One region of the Streptomyces sp. 2-1 genome, then DNA from elsewhere that is predicted to be linked to it. Evidence: riboswitches for the same ligand, from Rfam matches in the RefSeq annotation. Region 1 holds a riboswitch; each other region holds the start of a gene.
The links. Region 1 has a riboswitch for cobalamin ahead of ACN20J_RS12895 (cobalamin biosynthesis protein). Riboswitches for the same ligand answer to the same signal wherever they lie in the genome.
Positions count from the first base shown of each region.

Region 2: it holds a riboswitch for cobalamin, as region 1 does, so the genes downstream of both, ACN20J_RS32345 (ribonucleoside-diphosphate reductase subunit alpha) here and ACN20J_RS12895 (cobalamin biosynthesis protein) in region 1, are expected to answer to the same signal.
Region 3: it holds a riboswitch for cobalamin, as region 1 does, so the genes downstream of both, metE (5-methyltetrahydropteroyltriglutamate--homocysteine S-methyltransferase) here and ACN20J_RS12895 (cobalamin biosynthesis protein) in region 1, are expected to answer to the same signal.

Region 1 covers NZ_CP183383.1:2,929,115-2,933,319, reverse strand. Annotated here, with positions in the region: gene cobN (cobaltochelatase subunit CobN) at 1-65, opposite strand, end outside; gene ACN20J_RS12900 (cobyric acid synthase) at 62-1,594, opposite strand; gene ACN20J_RS12895 (cobalamin biosynthesis protein) at 1,591-2,547, opposite strand; cobalamin riboswitch at 2,645-2,781, opposite strand; gene ACN20J_RS12890 (hypothetical protein) at 2,912-3,133, opposite strand; gene ACN20J_RS12885 (inorganic phosphate transporter) at 3,146-4,205, opposite strand, start outside.
Region 2 covers NZ_CP183383.1:7,324,565-7,328,769, forward strand. Annotated here, with positions in the region: gene ACN20J_RS32345 (ribonucleoside-diphosphate reductase subunit alpha) at 1-1,846, opposite strand, end outside; cobalamin riboswitch at 1,985-2,156, opposite strand; gene ACN20J_RS32350 (GNAT family N-acetyltransferase) at 2,189-2,707, opposite strand; gene ACN20J_RS32355 (nucleoside hydrolase) at 2,800-3,789, opposite strand; gene mctP (monocarboxylate uptake permease MctP) at 4,113-4,205, opposite strand, start outside.
Region 3 covers NZ_CP183383.1:8,861,809-8,866,013, forward strand. Annotated here, with positions in the region: gene metE (5-methyltetrahydropteroyltriglutamate--homocysteine S-methyltransferase) at 1-1,520, opposite strand, end outside; cobalamin riboswitch at 1,682-1,906, opposite strand; partial or broken gene ACN20J_RS38975 (short-chain fatty acyl-CoA regulator family protein) at 1,975-2,145, shown strand; gene meaB (methylmalonyl Co-A mutase-associated GTPase MeaB) at 2,187-3,173, opposite strand; gene scpA (methylmalonyl-CoA mutase) at 3,179-4,205, opposite strand, start outside.

The sequences.
Region 1 (4,205 bases):
GCGCCGGCGGCGCGCGCCGCCAGCAGATCCGTGTCGGCGGTCGACAACAACAACACTGTGCTCATGCGGGTGCTCCCGGTGGAATGAAGGGCAGTCCTGTCGGCGCGCCGGACTCGATGAGCCGCCACAGCGCGTCCGTGTCCGCGTGTTCCTCGATCAGATCGCCGAGCCGGTCCAGCTGCTCCTCGCGCAGCGACCCGAACGACGTGTCGGCGGCCGGTACGAAGCGGCGCCCCGCGGCGGCCGCCACCTCGCGAAGGAAGGCCCGGCGGAAGCCGTCCGACTCCAGCGAGCCGTGCCAGTGGGTGCCCCAGACCTCGCCGACCCGGCAGCCGTCGAGGAAGGGTGTGCCGCCGGTGACCTGGGCGACCCCGTGGTGGATCTCGTACCCCTCGACGGGCTCGCCGAGCGCCTCGCCGACGGGCCGGGTGAGGGTCTTCTCCCGCGCGAACCGGACGCGCACGGGCAGGAGTCCGAGCCCGTCCACCCGGCCGGCGCGCGACTCGACCTCGTCCTCGATGTGCTCGCCGAGGATCTGGAAGCCGCCGCAGATTCCGAGGACGGGACGCCCCTGCGCGGCTCTTCTGGCGAGGGCGTCCGCGAGGCCGCGCTCCCGCAGCCACTCCAGGGCCCTGACCGTGCCCCGGGTGCCGGGCACGACGACCAGGTCCGCGTCGACGAGTTCCTCCGCCCGGTCCACGAACCGCACGACGACGCCCGGTTCGGCGGCCAGCGCGTCCACGTCCGTGAAGTTGGACATCAGCGGGATCGCGCAGACGGCGACCCGCAGGATGTCCTCGCCGACGGGGGAGGAGACCTCGGACTCCCGGACCGAGCCCCTCAGCGAGACCCGGAGCCCGTCTTCCTCGTCGATGCCCAGACCGTGCTGGAAGGGCAGAACCCCGTACGTACGACGTCCGGTGAGGTTCTTGAGCATGTCGAGGCCGGGCTCCAGCAGGGACACGTCCCCGCGGAACTTGTTGACGAGGAACCCGGCGACGCACGCCTGGTCCTCGGGCGAGAGCAGCGCGACGGTCCCGAAGAAGGAGGCGAAGACACCCCCGCGGTCGATGTCGCCGACGACGAGCACGGGCAGCCGCGCGTTGCGCGCGATGCCCATGTTCACGATGTCCGTCCGCCGCAGATTGATCTCGGCGGGACTGCCCGCCCCCTCACAGATCACCGCGTCATACGTGCCCCGCAACTCGGCGAGGCACTCCAGCACGGTCCCGAGGAGCTGTTCCTGCCGCCCGCCGTGATAGCCGCGGGCGCTCATCTCCCCGACGGGCTTGCCCATCAGGACGACCTGGCTGCTGCGGTCGCTGCCGGGCTTGAGCAGCACGGGATTCATGAGCGCGGTGGGCTCCACGCGCGCGGCCTGCGCCTGCATGGCCTGCGCCCGCCCGATCTCGGCGCCCTCCCGCGTGACGAACGAATTGAGCGACATGTTCTGCGCCTTGAAGGGCGCGACCTTCACGCCCTGCCGCACCAGCCACCGGCAGATCCCGGCGGTCACGACGCTCTTGCCCGCGTCGGAGGTGGTACCGGCGACGAGCAGCCCGCCGCCCGTTCCCCCGCTCGTTCCCCGACTCATGACGTACGCCCCTTCGTGCGAAGGCCGTTGACGAGGAGCCGTCCGGCGACACTCACGCCGAGCGCGAGCCAGCCCACGCGCCGCGAGAGCCGTACGGCCCGCTCGATGTCCGCGACCTCCACGGCCCGCCCTCCACCATTGAGTACGGGCCGGTGCTCGACCCTTCCGGCGTACGAGAGCGTCCCGCCGAGCCGCACGCCGAGCGCCCCCGCGAACGAGGCCTCGACGGGCCCGGCGTTGGGGCTCGGGTGCTTGACGGCGTCGGCACGCCAGGCGCGTACGGCCCCGCGCGGATCGCTTCCCGCGACGGCCGCGAGGACGGCGGTGAGCCGCGCCCCCGGCCAGCCCGCGACGTCGTCGAGCCGTGCGGAAGCCCACCCGTACCGCCGGTACTTGGCGGATCTGTGCCCGACCATGGCGTCGAGCGTGTTCACGGCACGGAACCCGATGAGCCCCGGCACACCGGCCGCTGCACCCCACACGAGGGCGCCCACGACGGCGTCGGAGGTGTTCTCGGCGACGGACTCCACGACGGCCCGGGCGATCCCGTCGGCGTCCAGCGCCTGCGGATCCCGCCCGCACAGGTGGGGCAGCCGCTCCCGGGCCACCTCGATGTCCCCGGCGGCGAGCGCCCCGCCGATGGCCCGGGCCTCCCGCCCGAGCGAAGTCCCGCCGACGACGGACCAGGTGGCGGCGGCGGTCAACGCGACGGACGCGATGCGAGAGGTCCGTACGGAACGGTCGGCGACGGCGGCGAGGGACACAGCGCCACCCACACACACGGCGGTGTGCAGCGCGCCCCACCCCCGGTGGTCCCGCCACAGCACCCGCTCCACGGCACCCGCGGCCCGCCCGAACGCGGCGACCGGATGCCTCCGGCGGGGATCGCCGAGCAGCAGGTCACCGAGAAGGCCGGCGGCGGCGCCGTACGCGAAGACGCGATCGGCACGCATCGGTTCAGCCGACCGTCAGGTCGGGCACAACCGTCGCTGGAAAGGCACTTGGGCAGCCGCGCATGGCGATTTGTCCTCACTCAGGGTGTCCGCGCCCTGGTTCGACGAGACCGACGGCGAGAGTTCCTGGCTCCCGGGGTATCGATTCCCCGGTAACAGTGGCGGGACCGCGCCGGATTCGCACCGGCTTCCTCTCCTGCCGCCGTACATGGCTCCGGCAGTCCACCACGCCCACGAACACCCGTCAACTTGCCGTTGACCTGCGACGGGAGAGTGTGCTGAGGCCCACACACGGACACGACTCCGCCCCGCCGACCGGAGGGTCGACGGGGCGGAGTCGTGCGTGACGGAGGTGCCGTACGCGTCAGGCGACGATCAGATAGATCCCGTACGTCACCGCTGCCGCGCATGCGGCGAAGCAGGCGTACGCGCCCGTGACCGCGAGGGTCGCGGTGTTGCCCTGGGCGGAGGCGGACTCGCGCTTGGAGAGGCCGACGATGCCGAGGGTGAAGAGGCCCACGAGGGCGACGGTGACGATGAGGCTGACTCCGAAGACGGAGCCGAGGGCTGCCCAGTCGATCTTCATGCTGTGGGTTCCTTACACCGTGGCCGGGCGGGCGGGCTCGGTGGCGTCCGGGCCCGGGATGGTGGTCTTGAGGTCGTCGGCCGCGGCGACCGTGCCCGCCGGCGGCGGGGTGACGGCCGCGATGGCGGTGGTCACGACGCCGGCGGGCTCGCCGTTGACGTCGTTCACGTTGTCGACGGTGACGGGCTGGCGGCGGGAGAGCGTCCAGATGACCGCCGAGCCCGCGATCAGCAGCGCGCCGGTGAGGACGATGCCCCAGGTGCCCTGCTTGGTGAGGAACTCGGCGCCCGCGCCGACCAGACCGGCGGCGGGAAGCGTGAGGCCCCAGGCGACGAACATGCGGGTCGCGGTCGACCAGCGGACGACGCCGCCCTTGCGGCCGAGGCCCGAACCCATCACGGCGCCGGAGCAGGACTGGGTGGTGGAGAGCGAGAAGCCGAGGTGCGAGGAGGCCAGGATGACCGTCGCGGCACTGGTCTGGGCGGCGAAGCCCTGCGGCGGCGCGAGGTCGGTGAGGCCCTTGCCCATGGTGCGGATGATGCGCCAGCCGCCCAGGTAGGTGCCGAGCGCGATGGCGATACCGGCGGAGACGATGACCCACAGGGGAGGGTTCGACCCGGGCGCGATCACACCGCCGGTGACCAGGGCGAGCGTGATGATGCCCATGGTCTTCTGCGCGTCGTTCGTGCCGTGGGCCAGCGAGACCAGGCCCGCGGAGGTGATCTGACCGGCGCGGTAGCCCTTGGAGGTCGCCTGCTCACCGGCCTTCCTGCTGATCCGGTAGGTCAGCCGGGTGGCGAGCATCGCGGCGAGGCCGGCCACCAGCGGCGCGGCGATCGCGGGGAGCAGCACCTTGGTGACGACGGTCGAACCGTTCACCGACGACCAGCCGGCCGACATGACGGCGGCGCCGATCAGGCCGCCGAACAGTGCGTGGGAGGAGCTGGAGGGCAGACCCAGGAGCCAGGTCAGCAGATTCCACAGGATGGCGCCGACGAGCGCCGCGAAGATCACTTCGGTGCGGATGCCCTCTTCGTTGATGATGCCGCCGGAGATCGTCTTGGCGACCTCC
Region 2 (4,205 bases), 4.4 Mb from region 1:
CGAGCAGCAGCGAGTTGCGCATGCCGACCGAGGTGATCCGCTCCCGCAGCGCGGCCCAGCGCTCCGGCCAGTTCAGTTCCACGTCGTAGTGGTCGGGGTGCAGCACGCCCTGCGCCGTACGGGTCTTCTCCCAGGCGGGCAGCGGGCCGTTGCGCTCGGCGAGGTCGGCGGACGCCTCGTACGCGGCGAGCATGACGCGCTCGGCGATCTTGGTGGAGAGCGCCTTGGCCTCGGCGGAGTCGAAGGGCAGCCGCAGCTTGAAGAAGACGTCCTGCAGACCCATCGCGCCCAGGCCCACCGGCCGCCACTTGGCGTTGGAGCGGCCCGCCTGCTCGGTCGGGTAGAAGTTGATGTCGACGACCCGGTCGAGGAAGGTGACGGCGGTACGGACGGTCGCGTCCAGCCGCTCCCAGTCGATGTCACCGGTGGCCGTGTCCACGAACGCGCCGAGGTTGACCGACCCGAGGTTGCAGACCGCCGTCTCCCCGTCGTCCGTGACCTCCAGGATCTCCGTGCAGAGGTTGGAGGAGTGGACCGTGTGGCCGGGCAGCGCGGTCTGGTTGGCCGTGCGGTTGGCGGCGTCCTTGAAGGTCATCCAGCCGTTGCCGGTCTGCGCGAGGGTGCGCATCATGCGGCCGTACAGGTCGCGGGCCGGGATGGTCTTCTTGGCGAGGCCCTGGTCCTCCGCCTTGCGGTAGGCGGCGTCGAACTCCTCGCCCCACAGGTCGACCAGCTCGGGCACGTCGGCCGGCGAGAACAGCGACCACACGCGGTCCTCGTTCACCCGGCGCATGAACTCGTCCGGGATCCAGTGCGCGAGGTTCAGGTTGTGCGTACGCCGGGCGTCCTCACCGGTGTTGTCGCGCAGCTCCAGGAACTCCTCGATGTCGGAGTGCCACGTCTCCAGGTAGACCGCCGCCGCGCCCTTGCGCCGGCCGCCCTGGTTCACTGCCGCGACCGAGGCGTCGAGCGTCTTCAGGAACGGGACGATGCCGTTGGAGTGCCCGTTCGTGCCGCGGATCAGCGAACCCCTGGAACGGACCCGGGAGTACGCGATGCCGATGCCGCCCGCGTGCTTCGAGAGCCGGGCCACCTGGTGGTAGCGGTCGTAGATGGAGTCCAGCTCGTCCAGCGGGGAGTCGAGGAGGTAGCAGGACGACATCTGGGGGTGCCGCGTACCGGAGTTGAAGAGCGTGGGGGAGGACGGCAGGTAGTCGAGGCGGCTCATCAGCCGGTACAGCGCGGCCACTTCGTCGAGGGCGCGGGTCGTGTCGTCCTCGGCGAGGCCGCTCGCCACGCGCAGCATGAAGTGCTGGGGCGTCTCGATGACGGACCGCGTGATCGGGTGCCGCAGCAGATACCGGCTGTGCAGCGTGCGCAGGCCGAAGTAGCCGAAGCGGTCGTCGCCCTCGAGGTCGATCAGCGCGTCCAGACGGGCCGCGTGGGTCCGTACGAACTCGGCGGTGCGGTCGGCGATCAGGCCCTCGCGGTGGCCGACCGCGACGGACTCGGAGAAGGACCTGACCCCCTGTGAGGCGGCCTCCTCGGCGATGCCGATCGTCAGCAGGCGGGCGGCCAGCTTCGAGTACACGGGGTCCTCGGAGATGAGGCCCGCGGCCGACTCCGTGGCCAGCTCGCGCAGCTCCGCGGTGATCCCGTCGGCCCCCACGGAGGACCGGCCGCGCAGCGCGGCGGCGGCGACCCTGCCGGGATCGGCGTCGGGAAGGTCGGCGGTGAGGTCGGTCAGGGTCCGCAGCAACACGGTTCCCGGTCCGTCGGCCTCGGCCCTGTCCTGCTGGTACTGGGGCGCTTTCGCTGAGACCGGATCGGCTGGCGCGATGGTCACGTGGGGCTCTCCCTCGCTCGGCACGGGGCCTGCGGGGAGGGGGGATCGGGGCACACGGGGGTACACGCTCTGCGCAGCGGTACGCCGCGTCCACCGGCCCACTCCGCGAGGCCCGGACGTCATGGCACCCGGGCCGGGCGGCCTGGGCACGCTGTCGGCAGGTCCTCGGACTGACCAGGCGCACGGCTCTCCTCTGGGGACAGACATGCACAAGTACACCGTTGCGGGACAGTTCCGGATTCGCACCGGATTCCCCTGCGGCGACAGCGAGCATGAGCATACATCTTGTGCCGGGCTCGGGAAGCACCCCCACATGTTGTGTCGTGTCGGCTTCGGAGGGTGTCAGAGTGTCAACTCGTAGGTGAGCAGCATGATGTCGTCGAGGTCCGGGATCGGGTTCCAGTCGCGGTCGGGGGCGCGGGTGAAGCCGAGGCGTCCGTAGATGCGATGGGCGCTGTGCATGGTGCGCTGGGTGGAGAGCACGACGCGTACGCAGCCGTCCGTGGCCCGGGCGCGGTCGACACAGGCGCGTACGAGAGCCTCGCCCGCCCCGTGTCCGCGGGCCTCCGTGGCGACCGCCAGCATCCGTATCTCGGCCTCGCCCTCGCGCGCGATGTCGGCCATCGGCCCGCCGGACGGGACGAAGGTCACGCCGCCGACGACCCGCTCGCCCGTGCCCGTCCCCAGGACGGCCACGAGTACGTCGGCGGCGGCGGCCCGCTTCGCCACGTCCCGCAGCTCGCCCAGATACTCGTCGCTCTCCCCGAAGTCGAGGAGCCCGTCCCCCAGATAGGCCTGCGCGGTGATCTCGCCCACAGCCTCGTACTCCTCGGGCCTCGCCCGCCTGATCACGATGTCCATGCCTGGCAGTGTGCCCGAGGGGTACGGCGTGGAGCGCCGAGTTTTTCCCGCACCCCGGCCGGGGGCATCCAGCCGGGGTCGTCCAAGGGGGCTCAGCCCACGGCCGGCCACTGCGGGAGGGTCGTGACGAAGTCCTTCGTGAAGTCGCGTGGGCCCGGGCCGAGGGCCACGCGGCCGGTGTGGCGGGTGCGGGCGGTCAGGGCGGGCGACTCGGTGTAGTAGTTCCGCTGGGCGGCCGAGGGGACGAACACGGTCTGGCCGCGGGTGAGTTCGCTGGAGCACTCGACGACGACGGCTCCCTCCGCGAGCGTCACGAACGACTCGTCCGCGCACACGCCCACGGCGAGCGGGTCGTGCAGCGGGCAGGTGTCGCCTCCGCCGTGGCGGCGGTAGGAGTCGATGTAGACCCGCAGCAGCCGGGCCGCGAGCGCCGCGCCCTCCCCGGCCGCCTCCAGCGCGGCGAGGTCGGCGGGGCCGAAGAGCCAGCGGTGCGAGGCGTCCAGGTCGACCATGGTGAACGGGATGCCGGAGGAGAGCACCACCTCGGCGGCGTCCGGGTCCGCCCACATGTTGAACTCGGCGACCGGGGTGATGTTTCCGGGCACCTGCGCGTTGCCGCCCATGAACACGAACTTCTTCACACGGCGGGCGAAGGCCGGGTCCTCCAGGAGCGCGATCGCCACGTTGGTGAGCGGGCCGGTCGCGCACACGGTCAGCTCGCCCTCGTGCTCCCGGGAGAGCCGCAGCAGCGCCTGTGCGGAGGACTCCGTCGGGTGTGCGGCGGTCGAGTCGGGCAGCGTCTCGTGGCCGAGGCCCGCGGGGCCGTGGAAGTGGTCTGCGGCCGTGTACGGGAGGCGGGTCAGCGGGCGGCCCGCTCCGCGGTGGACCGGGACGTCCGTGTCGATGCGGAGGGCTCTCGCCAGGGCGCGGGCGTTGCGGTACGTCTGCTCGACGGGGAGGTTGCCGCCCACGGAGGTGTAGGCCCTGAGGTCCCACCTGCCCGTGCCGAGCAGGTACTGGAGGGCCACGGCGTCGTCTATCCCGGGATCACTGTCAAGGACGATCGGATCGCGAACGGTCACACGGACCAGCGTAACGGCGGACTCCCGTGCCGCCAGGGGCAGTTGTCGCCCCCGCCGCCCTTACCCATTCCCGTCCCTTTCGGGGGCCAGCCCCCGAACCCCCGCTCCTCAAACGCCGGAGAGGCTGCTGAGGGTGGGTGGGGTTTGCGGGGTGGGATGTGTGCGGGTGAGTCGTGGCTGGGTGCGCAGTTCCCCGCGCCCCTTTTAGGGGCGCGGGGAACTGCGCAATCTTTTGGGGGTTCGGGGGCGGAGCCCCTGAGTAAGGGACGGGAATGGGTAAGGGCGGCGGGGGCGATAAAGCCCGGCCGCCCCCGCCCGCGGGGCTAGTGCCCGGCCCCCGCCGTCGCCGACGGCAGCTCGACCTGGACGCCCTTGTCGCCCGCGTCGGCCGTGTAGTCCTCGGGGGACGTCTCGTC
Region 3 (4,205 bases), 5.9 Mb from region 1:
TGGACCATGTCGTTGCGTTCGGCCTCGCCGTGCACCAGGACGTCCAGGCCGGTCTTCTCCTGGAAGGAGATCACCTCCTGGATCTCGGCCTTGATGCGCTCCTCGTAGCCTGCCGTGTCGATGCGCCCGGCCCGCAGGTCGGCGCGGGCGACGCGCAGTTCGGCGGTCTGCGGGAAGGAGCCGATGGTGGTGGTCGGGAGGAGGGGCAGGCCCAGGTGGGCGCGCTGTGCGGCGGCTCGTTCGCCGTACGGCTGGGAGCGGCGGGCGTCGGTGTCCGTGACCGCGCCGACCCGCGTCCGTACGGCCGGGTCGCGGGTGATGGGTGAGTTCGCGCGGGAGGCCAGGGCGGCCCGGTTGGCGGCGAGTTCGCCGGTGATCGATCCCGTGCCCTGGGCGAGCCCCTTGGCGAGGGTGACGATCTCGGCCGTCTTCTGCCGGGCGAAGGCGAGCCAGCGCAGGATCTGCGGCTCGATGTCCCGTTCGGTGGTGGCGTCGAGCGGCACGTGGAGCAGTGAGCAGGACGCGGCCACGTCGACCCGGTCGGCCAGCCCCAGCAGGGTGCCGAGCGTGGCGAGGGACTTCGTGAGGTCGTTGACCCAGATGTTGCGGCCGTTGACGACACCGGCGATCAGGCGCTTGCCGGGCAGCCCGCCCACGGCGGCGAGCGCGTCCAGGTTGGCGGCGGCGGCCTCGGTGAAGTCGAGGGCGAGACCCTCGACCGGAGCCTTGGCCAGCACCGGCAGGGCGTCGCCGAGCCGGTCGAAGTAGGAGGCGACCAGCAGCTTCGGACGGTCGGTGGGCGCGCCGAGGTCGCGGTAGGCGCGCGTGGCCGCGTTGAGTTCGGCGGGCGTACGGTCCTGGACCAGGGCCGGTTCGTCGAGCTGCACCCACTCCGCGCCCGCCGCCCGCAGATCGGAGAGGACCTCGGCGTACACCGGCAGCAGTCGGTCGAGCAGGGTCAGCGGGTCGAAGTCGGCGGCCACACCGGGCGCGGGCTTGGCGAGCAGCAGATACGTGACGGGGCCGACGAGGACCGGCCGGGCGGTGAGGCCGAGCGCGAGGGCTTCGCGGAGCTCGGCGACCTGCTTGGCGGAGTCGGCCGTGAAGACGGTGTCCGGGCCCAACTCCGGCACCAGATAGTGGTAGTTGGTGTCGAACCACTTCGTCATCTCCAGCGGCGCCACGTCCTGGGTGCCACGGGCCATCGCGAAGTAGCCGTCGAGTACGTCGGCCTCGACCGCGGCGCGGTGGCGCCCGGGGATCGCGCCGACCATGACGCTGGTGTCCAGGACATGGTCGTAGTACGAGAAGTCGCCGGTCGGCACTTCCTGGATGCCGGCCTCGGCCAGCTGCCGCCAGTTGGCGCGGCGCAGTTCGGCGGCGGTGGCCCGGAGGGCGTCGGCGTCGACGCGACCCTTCCAGTACCCCTCGATCGCCTTCTTCAGTTCCCGGCCCCTGCCCTGACGGGGGTAGCCGTACACGGTGGCCCGTGCCGCCGCGGCTGCGGACTTCGATGTCACGGAACTCTCCTTCGCGAGATGTCTCCCTGAGATCCCGGGACGGACGTGAGCGCGAAGGGGTGACGCACCCGGCGGAGACACCTCGCGCGGCAAGGCGCGGTCGTCCACCGGATATGTACGCCGACCCGCCCACGAGGTCACCGGGATGTCCGTACGCGATCGGTCACGTACGGGCAGATGGCAGGTCTTCGGACTCGCGAGCACGCCCTCCGTACGGAGGACACCTACTGGCCGTCGCTTCCCAGGTCCCGCTTCTCGGGGCCCAGTGCGTATGACGGCGGTCGTTCCCGCTCACCGCTGCGGGGCAGTCCCGGATTCCCACCGGGTTCCCTCTTGCGACGCATCCCGCCTGGCGGACGGGGCGAACCAGCTGCACAGGCCAGCCTATGCCCTGCCGTCAACTGCCTGGCTGCCGGACGGCGTCGTACACGTGGAACCCGCGGCCCGCCTTACGGCCCTCGACCTCGACAGCGCCTCCGCCGCCACCCCCATCGGTATGGGCTGCCGCGTCTGCGAACGCCTCGACTGCCCCCAGCGTGCCGCACCGCCCCTGGGCCGCCCGCTGCGGATCGACCAGAACAGCAGCACGTTCGTCCCGTACCCGGTGGCGCACCGACCGGAGTGAACACGCGTGACTCGGCGCCGCGCGGTCGGCCGCGCTCCGGCTCAGTCCGTCTCGCCGCCGAACGCCCGCAGAATGCGCTCGGCGGCGAGTGTGGCCGTCAACTCGCCGTCCCTGACCTGCTGTTCGAGACCGGGTCCGAGGGAGCGTACGGCGGGGTCGGCGTGCAGGCGGCCGAGAAGTTCGTCGCGCACCATCGTCCAGGTCCAGTCGACCTGCTGGTCACGGCGTTTGGCGGCGAGGCGGCCGGTCGAGTCGAGGAGTGCGCGGTGCTGTTCGAGGCGCTCCCAGACCGTGTCCAGGCCGGTCGACTCACGGGCGCTGCAACTCAGCACCGGTGGCGTCCAGGCGGCGTCGGCGGGATGCATCAGCCGCAGTGCGCCCGCCAACTCCCTTGCCGCGCCCCGGGCTTCGCGCTCGTGCGGTCCGTCCGCCTTGTTGACGGCGATCACGTCGGCCAGCTCCAGGACACCCTTCTTGATGCCCTGCAACTGGTCCCCGGTACGGGCGAGGGTGAGGAGCAGGAAGGAGTCGACCATGTTCGCGACGGCGGTCTCGGACTGGCCGACGCCGACCGTCTCCACGAGTACGACGTCGTAGCCGGCCGCCTCCATCACCACGATCGACTCCCGGGTGGCCTTCGCGACTCCGCCGAGTGTGCCGGCGGTCGGGGAGGGCCGGATGAAGGCCGCCGGATCGACGGCCAGCCGTTCCATGCGCGTCTTGTCACCCAGGATGGATCCGCCCGTCCGGCTCGACGACGGGTCGACGGCGAGCACCGCGACCCGGTACCCGAGCGAGGTGAGCAGCGTGCCGAACGCGTCGATGAACGTCGACTTGCCCACGCCCGGCACACCGCTGATGCCGATCCGCCGCGCCTTCCCGCTGTGCGGCAGCAGCTCGGTCAGCAACTCCTGTGCCATCGCGCGGTGTTGGGGCCTCGTCGACTCGACGAGCGTGATGGCACGCGCCACCAGCGCCCGCTTCCCGTCGAGCACGCCCTTCACATAGCTGTCGAGGTCGATCGCCATGGGGCTCAGAGGCCGTGGCCGAGGTCGGTGGTCAGGCGCTCGACCAGGTCGTACGCCGCGTCCGGGATCACCGTCCCGGGCGGGAAGACGGCCGCCGCGCCCATCTCGATCAGCGTGGGCACGTCCTGCGGCGGAATCACCCCGCCGACCACGATCATGATGTCCTCGCGCCCCTCCTCCGCGAGCTGCTCCCGCAACGCCGGTACGAGGGTCAGGTGCCCGGCGGCCAGCGAGGAGACGCCCACGATGTGCACGTCCGCCTCGACGGCCTGGCGGGCCACCTCGCCGGGGGTCTGGAACAGCGGGCCGACGTCCACGTCGAAGCCGAGGTCGGCGAAGGCAGTCGCGATCACCTTCTGGCCGCGGTCGTGGCCGTCCTGGCCCATCTTGGCGACCAGGATGCGCGGACGGCGCCCCTCGGCCTCCTCGAAGGACTCCACCAGCGTGCGCGTGCGCTCGACGGACGGGGACGCTCCGGCTTCGTTGCGGTACACACCGGAGATCGTACGGATCTGGCTCGCGTGCCGCCCGTACACCTTCTCCAGGGCGTCGGAGATCTCCCCGACGGTGGCCTTCGCGCGGGCCGCGTTCACGGCGAGCTCCAGCAGGTTGCCCTCACCGCCAGCGGCCCGGGTCAGGGCGTCCAGCGAGTCCTGGCAGGCCCGCTCGTCGCGCTCCGCGCGCAGCCGCCGCAGCTTCTCGATCTGCTGGGTGCGTACGGAGGAGTTGTCGACCTTGAGGACGTCGATCTGCTCGTCGGTCTCCACGCGGTACTTGTTCACGCCGATGACCGGCTGGCGCCCGGAGTCGATGCGGGCCTGGGTGCGGGCCGCGGCCTCCTCGATGCGCAGCTTGGGGATGCCCGCGTCGATGGCCTTGGCCATACCGCCCGCCGCCTCGACCTCCTCGATGTGCTGCCAGGCCCGGCGCGCCAGGTCGTACGTCAGCTTCTCGATGTACGCGCTGCCGCCCCACGGGTCGATCACCCGGGTGGTGCCGGACTCCTGCTGGATCAGCAGCTGGGTGTTGCGG